Regions from separate parts of the Stenotrophomonas nitritireducens genome, predicted to be linked through region 2. Evidence: predicted binding sites of a transcription regulator. Region 2 holds the regulator's gene; the other holds the start of a gene.
What was found. The regulator FliA, encoded in region 2, starts transcription of late flagellar genes. The targets are predictions, from matches to a motif close to TAAAGTTTNNCNNNCNNNGGCCGATAA.
Positions count from the first base shown of each region.

Region 1 (7,766 bases), 470 kb from region 2:
CAGCGCATGCACCGGGTTGTCGACGATCTGCATCAACAAGGTCTTCAGCACCTCGCCAATGCCGCCCGGCGCACTCATGCCAGCCTCGGCAGCCTTCAGCGCCAGCTTGCTCGGGAACAGGAAGCTGGCTGCAACGCCAACCAATGCTGCGGCCAGGGTGCCGATCACATACAGCAGCAGAATCATCCGGATATGGGTCTTCTGGCCGTGCTGGTGGTTGGCGATGGAAGCCGTCACCAGCACCAGCACCAGGACCGGCGCCACCGCCTTCAACGCGGAAATGAACACCGTGCCGAGCAGGCCAACCGCGGTTGCCCCGGCCGGCCAGGCCATCGCCAGCACGATACCGGCGATCAGGCCGATGACAATCTGCAGCACCAGACTGGGCGCTCGGAAAGAGGAAGAACGTTCGGTCATTACGGGGCTCGCGGCAAACGCAAACCCCGATTCTCGCCCAGCAGGGGCACCCACCGCACCCCCGGAACGTCATGGCTGCAGGACAAACTGCCGCCTGCACGCGAACCCCGCTAGGATGCGTGGATGGATACGCCCTCTCGTTCCCATCGCCTGCTGCGGTTCCTGGCCGGTCTGTTCGGCGTGCTGCTGTTGCTGGTGGTCAGCGGCTTGCTGCTGGGCGATCACCTGACGCCCAAGGCTGTTGGCCTGCCCTCGCAGGCCCTGCCGGTGCAGCCACGGCAAACCCTGATCGACCGCCAGCTGCAGCCACTGCTGGCGGAGAACCCGGGCAAAAGCGGCGCGGTGTACCTCTCCGACGGGCTCGACGCCTACGCGGCACGCTCCATCATCACCCGTCAGGCCGGGCGCAGCCTGGACCTGCAGTACTACATGTGGCACGACGACCTGCTCGGCCACCTGCTTGCCCACGATGTCTACCAGGCCGCCGAGCGCGGTGTACGCGTGCGCCTGCTGCTGGACGACATGAACGCCGCCGGGCTGGACCCGCAGATGCTGGCGCTGGACCAGCATCCCAACATCGAGATCCGCCTGTACAACCCATTCCGCAACCGCGACGGTCTGTGGCGACTGGTGGAAATGGTGCAACGGGCTTTCAGCATCAACCACCGCATGCACAACAAGGCATGGATCGCCGACGGGCGCGTTGCCATCGTCGGTGGTCGCAATATCGGTGCCGAATATTTCGACGCGCGCCCGGACGTGAACTTCCGCGACCTCGATCTACTGCTGGCCGGCCCGGTTGCCAGCGATGCGAGCAGCATCTTCGATGAGTTCTGGAACAGCGATGCCGTGGTGCCGATCGCCGCCCTGCACTACAGCACCGACCAGCAGATGGCCAACTTCGTCAGCCAGGCCGAACTGGACGCACGCCAGCAGGAGGCCGCGCCCTATCTGCAGCGCGTGCGCGCACGGCTCAGCGATGCCTATCTCAGCAAACAATTGGACCTGTATTGGACCAAGGGCGTCCGCATCCGTTCCGATCCGCCGCGAAAGCCCAGAGGTGGCGACAGCAGCCAATGGCTCGTCACCCGCCTGGTCGATGTACTGGGCAGCGCCGAGCACAAATCACTGTTGATATCGCCCTACTTCGTCCCCGGCGCGACCGGCACCAAGGCCCTGATCGGGCAGGTGCACGATGGCGTACAGGTCGGCATCATCACCAACTCGCTGGCCGCCAACGACGTGGCGGCCGTACACAGCGGCTACATGCATTACCGGCGTCCGCTACTGGCCGGCGGCGTGCAGCTTTACGAGCTGAAATCTCGCGGACATACCAGCAAGGCATCGCCGTTCGGCAGCAGCGGCGCCAGCCTGCATACCAAGGCCTTCCTGGTAGACGACCGCCGCGGCTTCGTCGGCTCGTTCAACCTCGACCCGCGCTCGGCCTACCTCAATACCGAAATGGGCGCCCTGTTCGACGACCCGGTGTTGGCCACCCGCCTGCACCAGGAGTACCTGCGTCTGTCCAGCCCGGAGCAGAGTTACTGGGTATATCTCAACAAGGATCACGAACTGCGCTGGCTGGACCGTGCGCAAACCCCGCCAATCAGCCTGCGTACCGAACCAGACACCAGCTTCATGCTGCGCGCCAGCACCCGCGTGATCAGCTGGTTGCCGTTGGAGTCGCAGCTGTAGGCCTTGATTGGCGTGCCGTTGCAGCAGGTTCGACTGACCGGCGGCTCTCCACACCCGGCAAACGGGACGCACGGTCTATTGCGGCGCGTCTTCGGTCTGGTGCATCCGCTTCCACAACCAGGTCGCCACGTGTTCGGGCAGCTTGCTGGCAAGCGCGCTGCAGGCATCCGCCTCGCTCAGCAGGCCCTGGGCGTGCAGCATCGCCGCGCTGGCGGCAAGCTGGCCTATCTGCAACGAACGCGCCAGACCGGTAGCTGCCTCCGCGTCCACCTGTTTGAGCGCCTGCACGATCGCCGCCGACAGTTTCCAGTGCTCGGCGATACGCACTGCGGTAGGTGCGGTGCAGCGCTCCAATATCGCCAGCAAGGTACCGGGCTCACGCGTCCGCAGGGGTGGTTTCACCAGCACATCGGCGGCCGCCTGCATCGCCATGGCCGCGCTCAGGCCCAACAGCAGGCCCGCCAGCTGTGCAGCGAAACCATCCTCGCGCTCCACGCTGCGGGCGTGATCGGCCGCCGCCAGTGACACCCGTAACGTGTAATCCCACAGCAGGCGCGCGAACGCGGCATCCACACCGCTGGCCGATTCCATCACCGGCTGCACCAGCGCGGCGGAAATGATCTGGCGGATGCCATCGTTGCCGATCAGGGTCACCGCACGCTCGATGCTCTGCACGTCCTGTTGCTGCAGCCGGTACAACGAACTGTTGGCGATGCGCAGCAGGGTTGCGGCCAGCACCGCATCGCTGCCGATGATGCGTGCGATCGAACGCGAGGAGGCGGTGCTGTCATTGACGCTCTGGATCAGCTGCGGCAGCAGGTTGGGCCGTCGCGGCGTGTAGCGCGAGGACAGGTCCGCGCGGCTCAGTGCGGCCACCACGTCGTCCACCACCGCCCGCTGCACGCGCAAGGCATCGGCCGGCGTTTCCGCCGCGCCGAGCGCGCTCAGCAGAAAGCGCCGTTGCAGGTCGTCGGCGCAGATTGCCGGGCCCGGCGTTCCGGTTGCGGGCGCCGCCACAGCCGGGGCCACATACACGCGCCGCCGCGGTTGCGGCGCGTCGTCACGGCCTCGCAGCCAGAGCCAGACCAGGCCTCCGACCACTACTGCTGCAAGCACTGCCGAAATAATCACCATGAGGAACAGAAAACGCCCGCGCGGAAAGCTGCCTGCTATATCGGCCCGCCCCCACCCTTCTTTAGCCGCCCCGCCGGACTACTGCACACGCGAATGAAACATCACCTGCAATGGTGCGGACGTCGTCGCCGAGCCCGCTTTTAAGACAATTCTCAAAGTAACCGGAAATGCGCAACCCTATATTGTAAATTCCGACACGGAGATAATGATTTCAATCAATAATCGCCGCAATTGAGCATCACGGAAACCCAGTACATCGGGCCAACAACCCTCACTTTTTCCTCAACAAATAGCCTTGCAAATCAACACTCCGTCAAATCAATATCAACGAAGTGCCCGCAGCAGATTCAACGCCAGACGCACGTCATTCAAGGACTCGTATCAAAACTTGGTTTCACCCGTTAAACCATAATTACCCTGTGCCGTCACGGCCAAGAAGAAGGCCATACCGAAACCAGGCAAACAACACACACCAGATATCGGATCTGTGAATAACAGCACACGCAAACGGCAGCTTCCCCGATTGCAGTTACTCCAATCATTGTTATCGTCTATTGAAGTTTCTGCATTTAGATTTAGTTTCAAATATAAAACCACCCCTCGATAGTCACGCACGGGCAGAACCATATGCGCTGTAAAACCGGCTGCAACACAACGCGGGTGCGCGGCGGGCACCGCTTTGCCCACACGATGAAAGGCAAGCAGCCCGGCAGTTTCCTGTTCGATGGTGGTTATGCCATCGAGGGGCTCCGACCGTTTGGCCATGCCGTGCAACGAGGCGGCTTCTTTGAGGAGAACCAGGGCAACTGCGCGCTGCATGGAACGGTGGCCGACATCCCCAGCAGCCGCTGCCTGCAACGCCGGCGATACCCGGCCGACATCGATGACACCTTGTCGTGCCCACTGCCCGGCCTGGCGGGTTTCGTCAGCGCCCAGCCCCTGCCCGTCAATGGCAGCCTTGTCTTCAACTAAAGGGAAGACGGTAATGTCATCGCCCCAAGCAACACCCCTGAAAGAACAGACCCGCTACATGGTGCCTGCGCTGGAGAAAGGCCTGAACATGTTGCAGCTGTTTGGACAGAATGGCGAGCTGAGCTTCACCCAGGTCTGCCAGCGCACCGGCCTGCCCAAAGCATCGGTGTACCGCACGGTGCAGACGCTGGAGCAGATGCGCTTCCTTACCCGCAATAGCACCAGTGGCGGTTACAGCCTGGGCATCAGCGTACTGCGCCTGGGCTTTGACTATCTGTCATCGATGGACATCGTGCAGATCGGGCGGCCGGTGCTACAGCGCCTGCGCGACACCACCAGCTATTCGGCTCAACTGTGCGTGCTGGATGGGCGTGACATCGTCTACGTCGCACGGGCCAGTGCGGTTGGCGAAGCAGCGGCCGCAGTGGGCGTGGGTACCCGCCTGCCTGCGCATTGCACCGCCATTGGCCGGGTATTGCTGATGGCCCTGCCACAGCAGGACCTCAGCCAGCTGTTCCCCGAACCCAGCTTCTCCTTCACCACCGAGCAGGGCCCGAAGACGCCGCAGGAGCTGATCGAACTGCTCGGCAGCGACTACCGGCGCGGCCATGCCATCAGCGAGTCGTTCTACCAGCCCGGCGTATCCGCGGTGGCCTACCCACTGCGGGACCGCGACGGCAACGTGGTGGCGTCGATCAGCGTCATGGTTCCGCGCTCGGTCCTGCCCGCAGACCTGAAGAATTCGCTGAGCACACAGGTGCAGAAAGCCGCGCGTGAAATCGAAAAGTTCCTGCACGCCGCCTAGCTGCGCGTCGGCTGCGGCAAGAAACCGCGCCGCTGCCAACCGGGCAGTTACCCGCCATCCGTATGCATGGCGCTAGTGGAGCCAAGCGCGCCGCAATGCAGCGCCGGCTTCGCTTCGCCGCCCCGCACGCCTGGGTCGTGTGCGCTACGCGGATCATCACGGCGTGGTAGCCGTATGAGCTTATTTTTCCTGCTTCTGCAGGCGAACGCCCATGGGGCCCTGCAGCGAGCCGTCCTGGTTGACGGTGAATTCCAGCGCTTCACCATTGCTGTCAGGCACCTGCACCTTCAACGTGTCGCCATCGCGGGTGTAGTGAGTCTGCTGCGACTTGCCCAGCATTTCGACCGTCACCTTGCCATCGGAGGCAAAGGTGTAGCTCACCATGCCCATGCTGTCACTCCAGGTACCGCTCAAGCCTTGGCTGCACGCAACCAGCAGCGCCGCCAGCACGACGATCAGCAATTTTTTCATGCATCACTCCCGTAGAACCCGTCCGCCGCAGCGGTGTCGCAGCAATTATTCTGGCACAGCACCAATCAGGCTAGGCTGGTGCAGTCCACAACGGAGTCCGTCGCCATGGGTCGCATCGTTTTATCGCTTTGCCTGCTGGGCCTGCTGCTGGGCTGCCGGAGTACGCCCGCCGTCTCGGGCGACGCCCCGGCATCCGGGAAGCTGGTGGCGCGGCAGCTGGAGTTTGAAGGCCGGCAATTCCGCTACCAGGTCTTCGTGCCGGCTGCAGCGGCAACGCCACCCGGCGCGCGGCCACTGGTGTTGTTCCTGCACGGCTCGGGCGAACGCGGCGACGACGGGCTCAAACCCACCCTGGCCGGCATCGGCCCTTGGCTTGGCCAGAACCCGGACACCTTCCCAGCTTTGGTGGTGTTCCCGCAGGTGCCCGAAGGCGAAGAATGGCGTGGCCGCAACGCACGCATGGCGCTTGCCGTGCTGGACGCGGCCAGCGCCGAGTTCAATGCCGATCCGCGCCGCATCTATCTCACCGGCATATCGATGGGCGGTTATGGCAGTTGGGAACTGGCCCTGACCCGGCCCGATCAGTTCGCCGCACTGGTGCCGATCTGCGGCGCACTGCGCGCCCCCCGTGCCGACCGCCCCGGTCTGATGGTCGATCAGGTGGCCGATGCGGAAGATCCCTATCAGGCCACGGTTGCCCGCCTGCGCCATGTACCCACCTGGATTTTCCATGGCGCGCTGGATGCGCTGGTGCCCACCACCGATGACCGTGCCATCGCCGCCGCCAGCCGAAAAAACGGTGTCGACTGGCGTTACACCGAGTACCCCGATGTGCAGCACAACGCCTGGGACCCGACCTACCGCAACCCTGCGCTGTGGCAATGGATGTTCAGCCAGCAACGGCAATGACTGTTTCCCCCGCCGCAGCCGCTCGTGGCGCGCGGCTCACCGACACCGGCAGATCGCGGTACCCGGCGCAGCGATCAACGTTGCCAGCCAATGCGCGATAGCGTGACCGCAATCACGCATCCGGCCCACCACCTACACCACCCCTGCACGGCGCGGACCGGACAGTTGCAGATAGCGCACCGCCCGCTGCCCGCCCTTCACAAACAAGCACGGTTCGTGCCATAACAGCGCCACGCCACGGCCCTGATCCTGCAGGGACAGCGGTGCAACGCGCTACGCTGCAACGGAAACCGGAGACTCAGGCTTGGCAACTACCGCATCGGCAACGCTGGACCCGTTGCCGCGTACCCGTGGTCTCTATTCGCGGCTGCACCTGCTGATCCTTGCCACCCTTTTGCCACTGCTGGTGATCGGTGCGTTCGCCGTCTGGAATGCGGCAAGCGACTACCGGCTGAGTTCCGAGCAGCGCCTGCAGGAAACCGCCACCACCCTCGCCCGTGGCGTTGACCAGGGCATCCAGGACAACATCAACCAGCTGCGCCTGCTGTCGCTGCTGGCACCGCAGCTGCAGGAAACCGCCCCTGAACTTGCAGCATGGGCACGCCAGAATCCGGATATCCGGCTGATCCAGGACGACAGCGAAGACGCGCGCATCCTTCCCTCCGACTTGCTGTATGACGCACGCCGCGAAGGCAAGGTGCAGGTCTCGGACCTGTTCACCAACGCCGCCAGCAAGACCCCGGAAGTGGCCATCGCGCTGCCCTTCGAGGATGACGGCGGCACCCGCGTACTGACCCTGGTACAGCCTTCCAACCGCTTGATCGCCAGCATCATGGGCGCCGGCAGTGATCAACACCTGCTCGCTGCCGTGGTCGACAGCAAAGGCGTCATTGCCGCGCGCTCGTTGTCGCCGGAGCGTTACATCGGCAAACCCGTGCCCGACTGGGACATCCTGCAACGTCGCGGCGGCCAGCAGGGCCTGATCGATGCCAACAGCAAGGAAGGCACACCGATCATCCTGGCCTTCCACATGCTGCAGGCCGCGCCCGGCTGGGCGCTGGTGGTGGGTGAACCACAACAGAGCTTCCAGGCACGCTGGCAACAGCCGCTGCTCGGGATCATTTTCGGCGGCATCGTCGCGGCACTGATCGCCCTGCTGTTCGCCCATGCCATTGCCCGCAGCATCCTGCTGCCAATCCGCTCGCTGGCCCAGCGCAGCCACAGCGTTGTGGCCAACATGCCCGGCCCGCCCGATCCGCAGCCATCCAGCATCCGCGAAGTGCGCAGCCTGCAGCGCAGCCTCAACGGCACCGTGGATGCCCTGAAGAAAAGCGCCGATGAGGCACGCGATCTTGCCCGTGAC
Region 1 is NZ_CP016756.1:3,798,883-3,806,648, reverse strand. It holds gene sstT (serine/threonine transporter SstT) at 1-417, opposite strand, end outside; gene BCV67_RS16185 (phospholipase D family protein) at 541-2,112, shown strand; gene BCV67_RS16180 (HDOD domain-containing protein) at 2,188-3,246, opposite strand; gene BCV67_RS20375 (hypothetical protein) at 3,628-4,065, opposite strand; gene BCV67_RS20370 (hypothetical protein) at 4,072-4,218, shown strand; gene BCV67_RS16170 (IclR family transcriptional regulator) at 4,232-5,023, shown strand; gene BCV67_RS16165 (DUF5640 domain-containing protein) at 5,204-5,494, opposite strand; gene BCV67_RS16160 (prolyl oligopeptidase family serine peptidase) at 5,600-6,403, shown strand; gene BCV67_RS16155 (bifunctional diguanylate cyclase/phosphodiesterase) at 6,708-7,766, shown strand, end outside.
Region 1: the regulator FliA is predicted to act here: its motif matches at 3,284-3,310, upstream of BCV67_RS16180 (HDOD domain-containing protein).

Region 2 (7,766 bases):
TATCGGCGCGGGCGCGGGGGTTACAGCAGGCGCGGCCTGCAAGGCGACGGCGCCAGGTGCGGCACCGCCGTGAAGCTTGTCGAGCAGTGCTTCAAATTCGTCTTCGTCGATCAGCCCGTCGTCGGCCTTGGCCGTGATGGGCTGGGCGCCGGGCGTGCCGCTGCCATGCAGTTCATTGAGCAACGCTTCGAATTCGTCTTCGCTGATCAGCTCGCTGTCGCTGGCTGCGGCGGCAACCGGGGCGGCTGCCACCACCGGCGCGTTGCCGACATCGAACTGTGCGATCAGCGCGGCCGGTGCATGCTCCGGATCGGTGCCGGAGGACACCGCATCGAGCATGGCCTGCAGCCAGTCCAGCGATTGCTGGGCGGCATCGAAATGATGCGCCAGCAGTTCGGCCTTGCCGGCGCGGGCCATGCCCAGGGTTTCCTCGGCGGCGTGGCACAGCTCCACCATCGGATGGATCGCCAGAAAACCGGCGCCACCTTTGAGTGTGTGGAAGCCGCGGAACACGGCGTTGAGCTGCTCGCTATCGTGGGGCGCCTGTTCCAGCGTCACCAGCTGCTCGCCGAGGCGATCCAGGATCTCCTGCGCTTCGAGGATGAAGTCGGCGGCGATGTCGTCGGCAAAAGCACTCATGGCTTACAGCCCCAGGTCCGAGAGCAGGTCGTCGGCATCGACCTGCGAGACGGCATGGCGGTCCAGACCGTTGACGGCTGGGCCGGCCAAGCCCTGGTTGCGGGCGTCTTCTTCCGGGGGCGGCAGACCGAGCGCACCAAAACCTTCATGCACGCGGCGGACGATGCCGACCACGCGACGGATGATCTGCCCGGTCAGGTCCTGGTAGCTCTGGGTCAGTGCTACCTCGGTGAGGTTGTGGCGGATGCGTTCGAGGATTTCGCCCTGATCGGCATTGAGCCCGTCGGCACGCAGGCGTTCGGTCAGCGCACGGCATTCCTCGGCCAGGTCCAGGGTGCGGTGGGTGGCCTGCTCGGTCATTTCCACCACGTGGTCCAGGCGCGCGCAGGCGTCGTCCAGCTCGCCGGCTTCACTGGGCACGCTGGGCAGTTCGCCCAGTGCCTGGCCCAACTCGCGCGCAAGCCGGCCCAGGCCGGACATCATCGGCTGGGTGCGCAAGGCGGCCAGCGCGTCGATTTCCCGGCGCCAGCCGGGCTCGTCACCGCTTTCCAGTGCGGCAAGTGCGTCCTGCAGGCGTTGCACCAGGGCCGATTTGTCGTTCAGGGCTTCCCCGAGGCCGTCCATCAGGCGCTCGCTGCCAGGCGTTCGAAAATCTTGCCGAGCTTTTCTTCCAGCGTCTGTGCGGTGAACGGTTTGATGATGTAGCCGTTCACGCCGCTCTGTGCGGCCTCGATGATCTGCTCGCGCTTGGCTTCAGCGGTGACCATCAATACCGGCAGGGTCTTGAGCTTGGCGTCGTTGCGGATCGCCTTGAGCAGCTCGATGCCGGTCATCACCGGCATGTTCCAGTCGGTGACCACGAAATCGAAGGACTGGCTCTGCAGCAGCGACAGCGCGGCATGCCCGTCCTCGGCTTCGGCGGTATTGGTGAAGCCCAGGTCGCCGAGCAGGTTCTTGACGATGCGACGCATCGTCGAGAAGTCGTCAACGATCAGGATGCGCATGTTCTTGTTCAAAAGACTTTCCTCTTCATGGTTCCTCGAGGCCGGCGTCGGCCGCCTCGAAAATCTTCAGCCGCCCGCGCAGGCGCAGCATGGCTTGGCCGTGGATCTGACAGACGCGGGATTCGCTTACGCCCAATACCGCGCCGATTTCCTTCAGGTTCAATTCCTGCTCGTAGTACAGCGACAGCACCAGCTGTTCGCGCTCGGGCAGCTGGCCGATGGCCTTGCCCAGCTCGGCACCGAACTGGCTGCGCTCCAACACCTGCTGCGGATTGGGGCCGCCTGTGGTCGGGGTATCCAGTTCGCCCTGGTCTTCGATGCGCGACTCCAGGCTCAGCACCTGGCCGCGCGAGGCGTCTTCGACCAGCCGCATGTAATCAGGCAGCGGCAGCTCCATTGCTTCAGCCACTTCGCTGGCGCTGGCCGAACGACCGGTGCTCTGCTCCAGGCGGCGGATGGTGGCAGCAGCGTCACGGGCACGGCGGTGCACCGAGCGCGGCACCCAGTCGCCACGGCGGATCTCATCGATCATCGAGCCGCGGATGCGGATCGAGGCATAGGTTTCGAACGAGGCGCCCTGTTCGGCGTCGTAGCTGCGCGAGGCTTCGATCAGGCCCATCATGCCGGCCTGGATCAGGTCGTCGACCTCGACGCTGGCCGGCAGGCGCGCGGCCAGGTGGTGGGCGATGCGGCGGACCAGGTCGGCGTGGCGGGCGATGCAGTCGTTGGCCGCGCTGCGCTGGACCTCCCGGTATTGGGCGGCTGCATTGTTCATGCCTTCACCTTCTGCTGGATGATGCGTTCCAGGAAGAACTCAACGCCGCCGCGCGGGGCGGTTGGGGCTTGCCAGCGCGCGGTGCGACGGGCGATTTCGTTGATGGCCAGCGAGGCTGGCGCGGAAGGGTAGAGCTTGACCACCGGCTGCTGGCGCTGCACCGACAGCCGCAGCCAGTCGTCCTGTGGCACGCAGCCCAGGTAGTTCAGCGAGACATCGATCAGGAATTTCTCGCAGACCCGCACCAGCTTTTCGTACAGGGCGCGGCCTTCGTTCGGGTCGCGGACCATGTTGGCCACGACCTGGATGCGGTCCACGCCGCGCTCGCGCGAGAGCACCTTGATCAGTGCGTAGGCGTCGGTGATGGAGGCCGGCTCGTCACAGACCACCACCACGGTGTCCTGCGCGGCCTGGCAGAACGTCAACACGCTGTCGGTGATGCCGGCGGCGGTGTCGATGATCATCACGTCGAGGTCGCGCTCGAGCTCGGAGAACACATTGACCAGGCCGACATGCTCGGCCGGCTGAAGTTCAGCCATGTGCCGGCGGCCGGACGCGGCCGGCACCACCAGCACGCCGTTCGGGCCTTCGATGATGACTTCTTCCAGCGTCGCGCGCCCGGCGACCAGGTCGGCCAGGGTGTGCTTGGGCTGCAGGCCCAGGACCACGTCGATGTTGGCCAGGCCCAGGTCGGCGTCCAGCAGCAGCGTACGTTTGCCCATGCCCGCCAGTGCCACGGCCAGATTGGCCGAGACATTGGTTTTGCCCACACCGCCCTTGCCGCCGGTCACCGCGATGGTGCGTACCGGGCCGGCCGGTTCGTGTCGGGTCGCCGACAGCGGGAAGGTGTTGGTCAGCTTGGCGTACTCACGCGACTGCATTGTTCAACTCCGGGTTGCAGGGCATATCGGCCGCGCGGCGCAAATCTTCAAGGCGAAGTACGAGATTTGCGGCAGAGGCCCGATAAAGGTCTTCCGGGACGTCCTGGCCGTCGGTCACCCAGGTGATCGGCAGGCGGTGATCGACCGCCACCGACAGGGCCGAACCGAAGCGGCCGGTCTCGTCCAGCTTGGTCAGCACCACGCCCTGCGGATTGGCGGCGCTGAAGCGGCGCACCACTTCGTCCATGTCCTGGAAGGCGGTGTTGGCGGGCAGCACCAGCAGGGTGCGGATCTGGCCGGCGGCGCGCAGCCACTGCAGCTGGGCGGTGAGGGCGCGGTCGCGCTGGCCCAGGCCGGCGGTGTCGATCAGCACCAGCTTGTAGTCGGCCAGTTTCTGCAGCAGCTGGTTCAGATCGGTGCCGCTGTTGGCCTCGTGCACGGCGATGCCGAGCTGGCGGCCAAAGCCGTAGAGCTGCTCGCGGGCGCCGATGCGCTGGGTATCGGTGGTGACCAGGGCTACGTCGCGGGCGGCATGGGCTTCGGCAAAACGCGAGGCCAGCTTGGCGATGGTGGTGGTCTTGCCGGCGCCGGTGGGGCCAACCAGGGCGATGATGCCACCGGTTTCCATCGGGTCGACCGGGGCAATCGGCAGCTTCTTGGAAATCAGCCCCAGCATCAGGCCGCGGGCACGGCTGGGATCAATGTCGGCCGGAATCTGGGTGGCGACGTCGCGGGCGAGGCCGGCGTCGAAGCCGTACTCATCCATCAGGTCCAGCGCATTGGCGCGCACCGCGCTGCCACGCAGGCGTTCGTCGGTGAAGCGGTTCATCTCGCGCTCGATCAGGTGGCGCATGCCGGCCACTTCCTGGCGCAGCTGGCTGAGTTGTTCGTTGTCGCGGGCGGCCACGGCCGGACTGGTCGGCACGGGACTCAGTGCTGCAGTGGCAGCTGCCGCAACCGGCGCGCCAGGCTGCATGGTCGCATGCAGCGGCTGGGCGGGTTCCACCACGGTAACGGGAGCTGCCACTGGCGCAACGGCGGCGGCTGCAACCAGGGCATCGCTGGATGGGGCGTGCATCGCGGCCGCAGCCGGCAAGGCCGGTGCGGCGACGGGCGGCGCGCGGGTCGGCTCGGGCAGCGGCGGATCGATCACGAAGCGGGCACGCTCAACCGGTGCCGGCGGTGCGATGGTGACGGCGGCAATGGCGTCGGCAAAGCTGGCCTGCGCGGTGCTGGCTGCGACCGGTGCCGGCGCAAGCGGTGCGATGGCGGCGCCGCTGCCGGCAGGACGGAATGCCGGCACCACCGGCAGTTCGTCGGCGCTGGCCGGCTGGGTGGCAAACAGGCTCTGTGCGACGGCTGGCTGGCGCGGTGCGGCCGGTTCAACCTCAGCCGAGCGCAGCAGGCCGGCGAAGCGGCTGCCCGGTGCCAGGTCAACGCTGCTGTCGATGGAGCGGCCGGTAGCGCCCACCGCCGAGCGCGCCAGTGCGGCGACGGCCGAGGTGGTGGCGGTGACCGGTTCCGGCTCCGGCGTCTTGCGGCGGGTCATCGCGGCCATGATGGCTTCGGCGGCACTGCGCGGCTTGGCCGGTGCCGGCGGGGCCGGGCGGGTCGCTTCCAATGCCTGCTGTACCGCGGTTTCGTCGTAGTGTGCGGCCGCCACGATCTCGACACCTTCCTCGATCCGTCGATTGGACAGGATCACGGCATCGGGACCGTGTTCTTTGCGCACGAGGTTCATGGCGGTGCGCATGTCAGCGGCGACGAAACGTTTGATCTTCATGCTTTGGTACCGGGAGTGGGGTTGCGGTGAAGGAGGGGCGTTGGCGATGTCATACATGGCGTGGCGGGCTCCTTCTTGCGGAATGGGTGCGGGCTGCAGCTGGTGTCTGGTTTCCGTCGCCGGCTGGGCGGCCGGCGTCGGTTTTCGGCGTGCCTCAGCTGATCGTGCCGACCAGCTTCAGGCGTTTGTCTTCCGGCACTTCGCTGTAGGCCAGGACCGACAGCGAGGGAACGCTGTGGCGGACCAGGCGCGCCAGCGCGGCGCGGACCGGGGCCGGTACCAGCACAACCGCAGGCTCGTTGCGGGCCTCCTGCTTGCCGACACATTCGGCAAGACTCTGGTGGAGGCGTTCGGCGAGACCGGGTTCCAGTGCGGCACCATTGCCTTGTGTTGACTCCTGCAAGACCCGTTCCAATTGCGGGTTGAGGGTGAACACCGGCAGCTCCGGCGAGGAGCCGGCGATTTCCTGCACGATGAAGCGGCCCAGGGTGTTGCGTACTGCGGCGGTGAGCGCGGCCGGATCCTGAGTGACTGGTGCGGCTTCGACCAGCGCCTCGGCGATCTTGCGCAGCTGGCGGATCGGGATGCGTTCGACCAGCAGGTTCTGCAGCACGCGCGCCACGGTGGACAGCGGCAATGCCTTGGGCGAGAGGTCTTCGGCCAGCTTGGGCGCGCTCTTGGCCAGGGTGGCCAGCAGCTGCTGCACTTCCTCGTGGCCCAGCAGTTCCGGCGCGTGCTCGCGGATCAGGTGCGACAGATGGGTGGCCACAACCGTAGCCGGGTCGACCACGGTGTAACCCAGCGATTCGGCGTGGGCGCGCTGGTGCGGCTGGATCCAGGTGGCATCCAGGCCGAACGCCGGGTCCTTGCCGGCGATGCCGTCAAGCTTGCCCATGGCGCTGCCCGGGTCCAGTGCGAGCTCGCGATCCGGGTGGATGTCAGCGGTACTGACCGGCACGCCATGGATCAGCAGGCGGTAATGGGTGGCCGGCAGTTCCAGGTTGTCGCGGATATGCACCGGCGGGATCAGGAAGCCCATGTCCTGGGTGAGCTTGCGGCGCACGCCCTTGATCCGCGCCATCAGTTCGCCGCCTTGGGTCTTGTCCACCAGCGGAATCAGCCGGTAACCGACTTCCAGGCCCAACGGGTCCACCGGCCGCAGTTCGTCCCAGGTCAGTTCGGCGGTCGGGGCCGGTTGCGGCTGGCCCAGTGCGTTCATGCCGCCTTCGGTGGCCGCAGTGGCGCTGGCTGCCGCGTTGGCAGCAGCGCTGGTTTCACGTTTCCACAGTTTCCAGGCAATGAAGCCCAGAATCACTGCCAGGCTGAGGAAGGCAAGGTTGGGCATGCCCGGCACCAGGCCGACCAGGCCGATGATGCCGGCGGTGATGGCAAGTGCGCGGTACTGGCCGAACACCTGGCCCATCATCGCCTCGCTCATATCCTGCGAGCGCGAGGCACGGGTGACCAGCATGGCCACGGCGCTGGAGACCAGCAGGGCCGGCAGCTGCGCCACCAGACCGTCACCGATCGACAGCAGCGTATACGTGGCGGCAGCGTCACCGAAGGCCATGTCATGCTGCAGCACGCCCACGGCCAGGCCGCCGAGCATGTTGATGAAAAGAATCAGGATGCCGGCGATGGCATCGCCACGGATGAACTTGCTGGCGCCGTCCATCGCGCCGTAGAAGTCGGCTTCCTCGCGCACTTCTTCGCGGCGCAGCTTGGCTTCTTCACGCGTCAGCAAACCGGCGTTGAGGTCGGCGTCGATCGCCATCTGCTTGCCGGGCATGGCGTCCAGGATGAAACGCGCGGTCACTTCCGACACGCGCCCGGCACCCTTGGTGATGACCACGAAGTTGATGATGGTCAGGATGGCGAACACCACGATGCCGACCGCATAGTTGCCACCGATCACGAACTCGCCGAACGCGGCGATCACCTTGCCGGCGGCGTCATGCCCGTTCTGGCCGTTGAGCAGGATCACCCGGGTCGAGGCCACGTTCAGCGCCAGCCGCAGCATCGTGGTGACCAGCAACACGATCGGGAAGATGGTGAAATCCAGTGGCCGCCGCACATACACCACGGCCAGCAGCACCAGCATCGAGATGGCGATGTTGAGGGTGAACAGCGCGTCCAGCACCGGCGCGGCCAGGGGCACCACCACCATTGCCAGCAGTGCCAGCACGATCAACGGCGCGCCCAGCCCGTGGCGCAGCATGTCCAGTGCGCGGCGTGCGGAGAAGCCGGAAGTCTGGCTGCTCATCGGGCGTCTCCCTTGCCGAATTCATCGATATCGATGGACGCCATCTGCGGCATCGGGCCGGTGCGCCATTGGCGCAGCTGGTAGACATAGGACAGGACAAGGGCAACAGCCGAATACAGTCTCACGGGGATTTCCTTGCCAAGTTGGCTTTCCCGATACAAGGCCCGTGCCAAAGGCGGTGCCGAGACGATGGCGACCTTGTTGCCGTCGGCCACCTGGCGGATGCGCAGGGCCATTTCATCGACACCGCGGGCGACCACCGTGGGGGCGTTCATGCGCCCGCTCTCGTACTTGAGGGCAACCGCATAGTGTGTGGGGTTGACCAGGACCACGTCGGCGGTAGGCACGGCCTCGTTCATCCGGCGCTGCGACAGCTGCATCTGCATCTGCCGGATGCGGCCCTTGACCTCGGGGCTGCCCT
Region 2 is NZ_CP016756.1:4,268,488-4,276,253, forward strand. It holds gene BCV67_RS18230 (chemotaxis protein CheA) at 1-639, opposite strand, end outside; gene BCV67_RS18235 (protein phosphatase CheZ) at 643-1,263, opposite strand; gene cheY (chemotaxis response regulator CheY) at 1,263-1,655, opposite strand; gene BCV67_RS18245 (RNA polymerase sigma factor FliA) at 1,669-2,418, opposite strand; gene BCV67_RS18250 (MinD/ParA family ATP-binding protein) at 2,415-3,299, opposite strand; gene flhF (flagellar biosynthesis protein FlhF) at 3,286-5,082, opposite strand; gene flhA (flagellar biosynthesis protein FlhA) at 5,237-7,345, opposite strand; gene flhB (flagellar biosynthesis protein FlhB) at 7,342-7,766, opposite strand, start outside.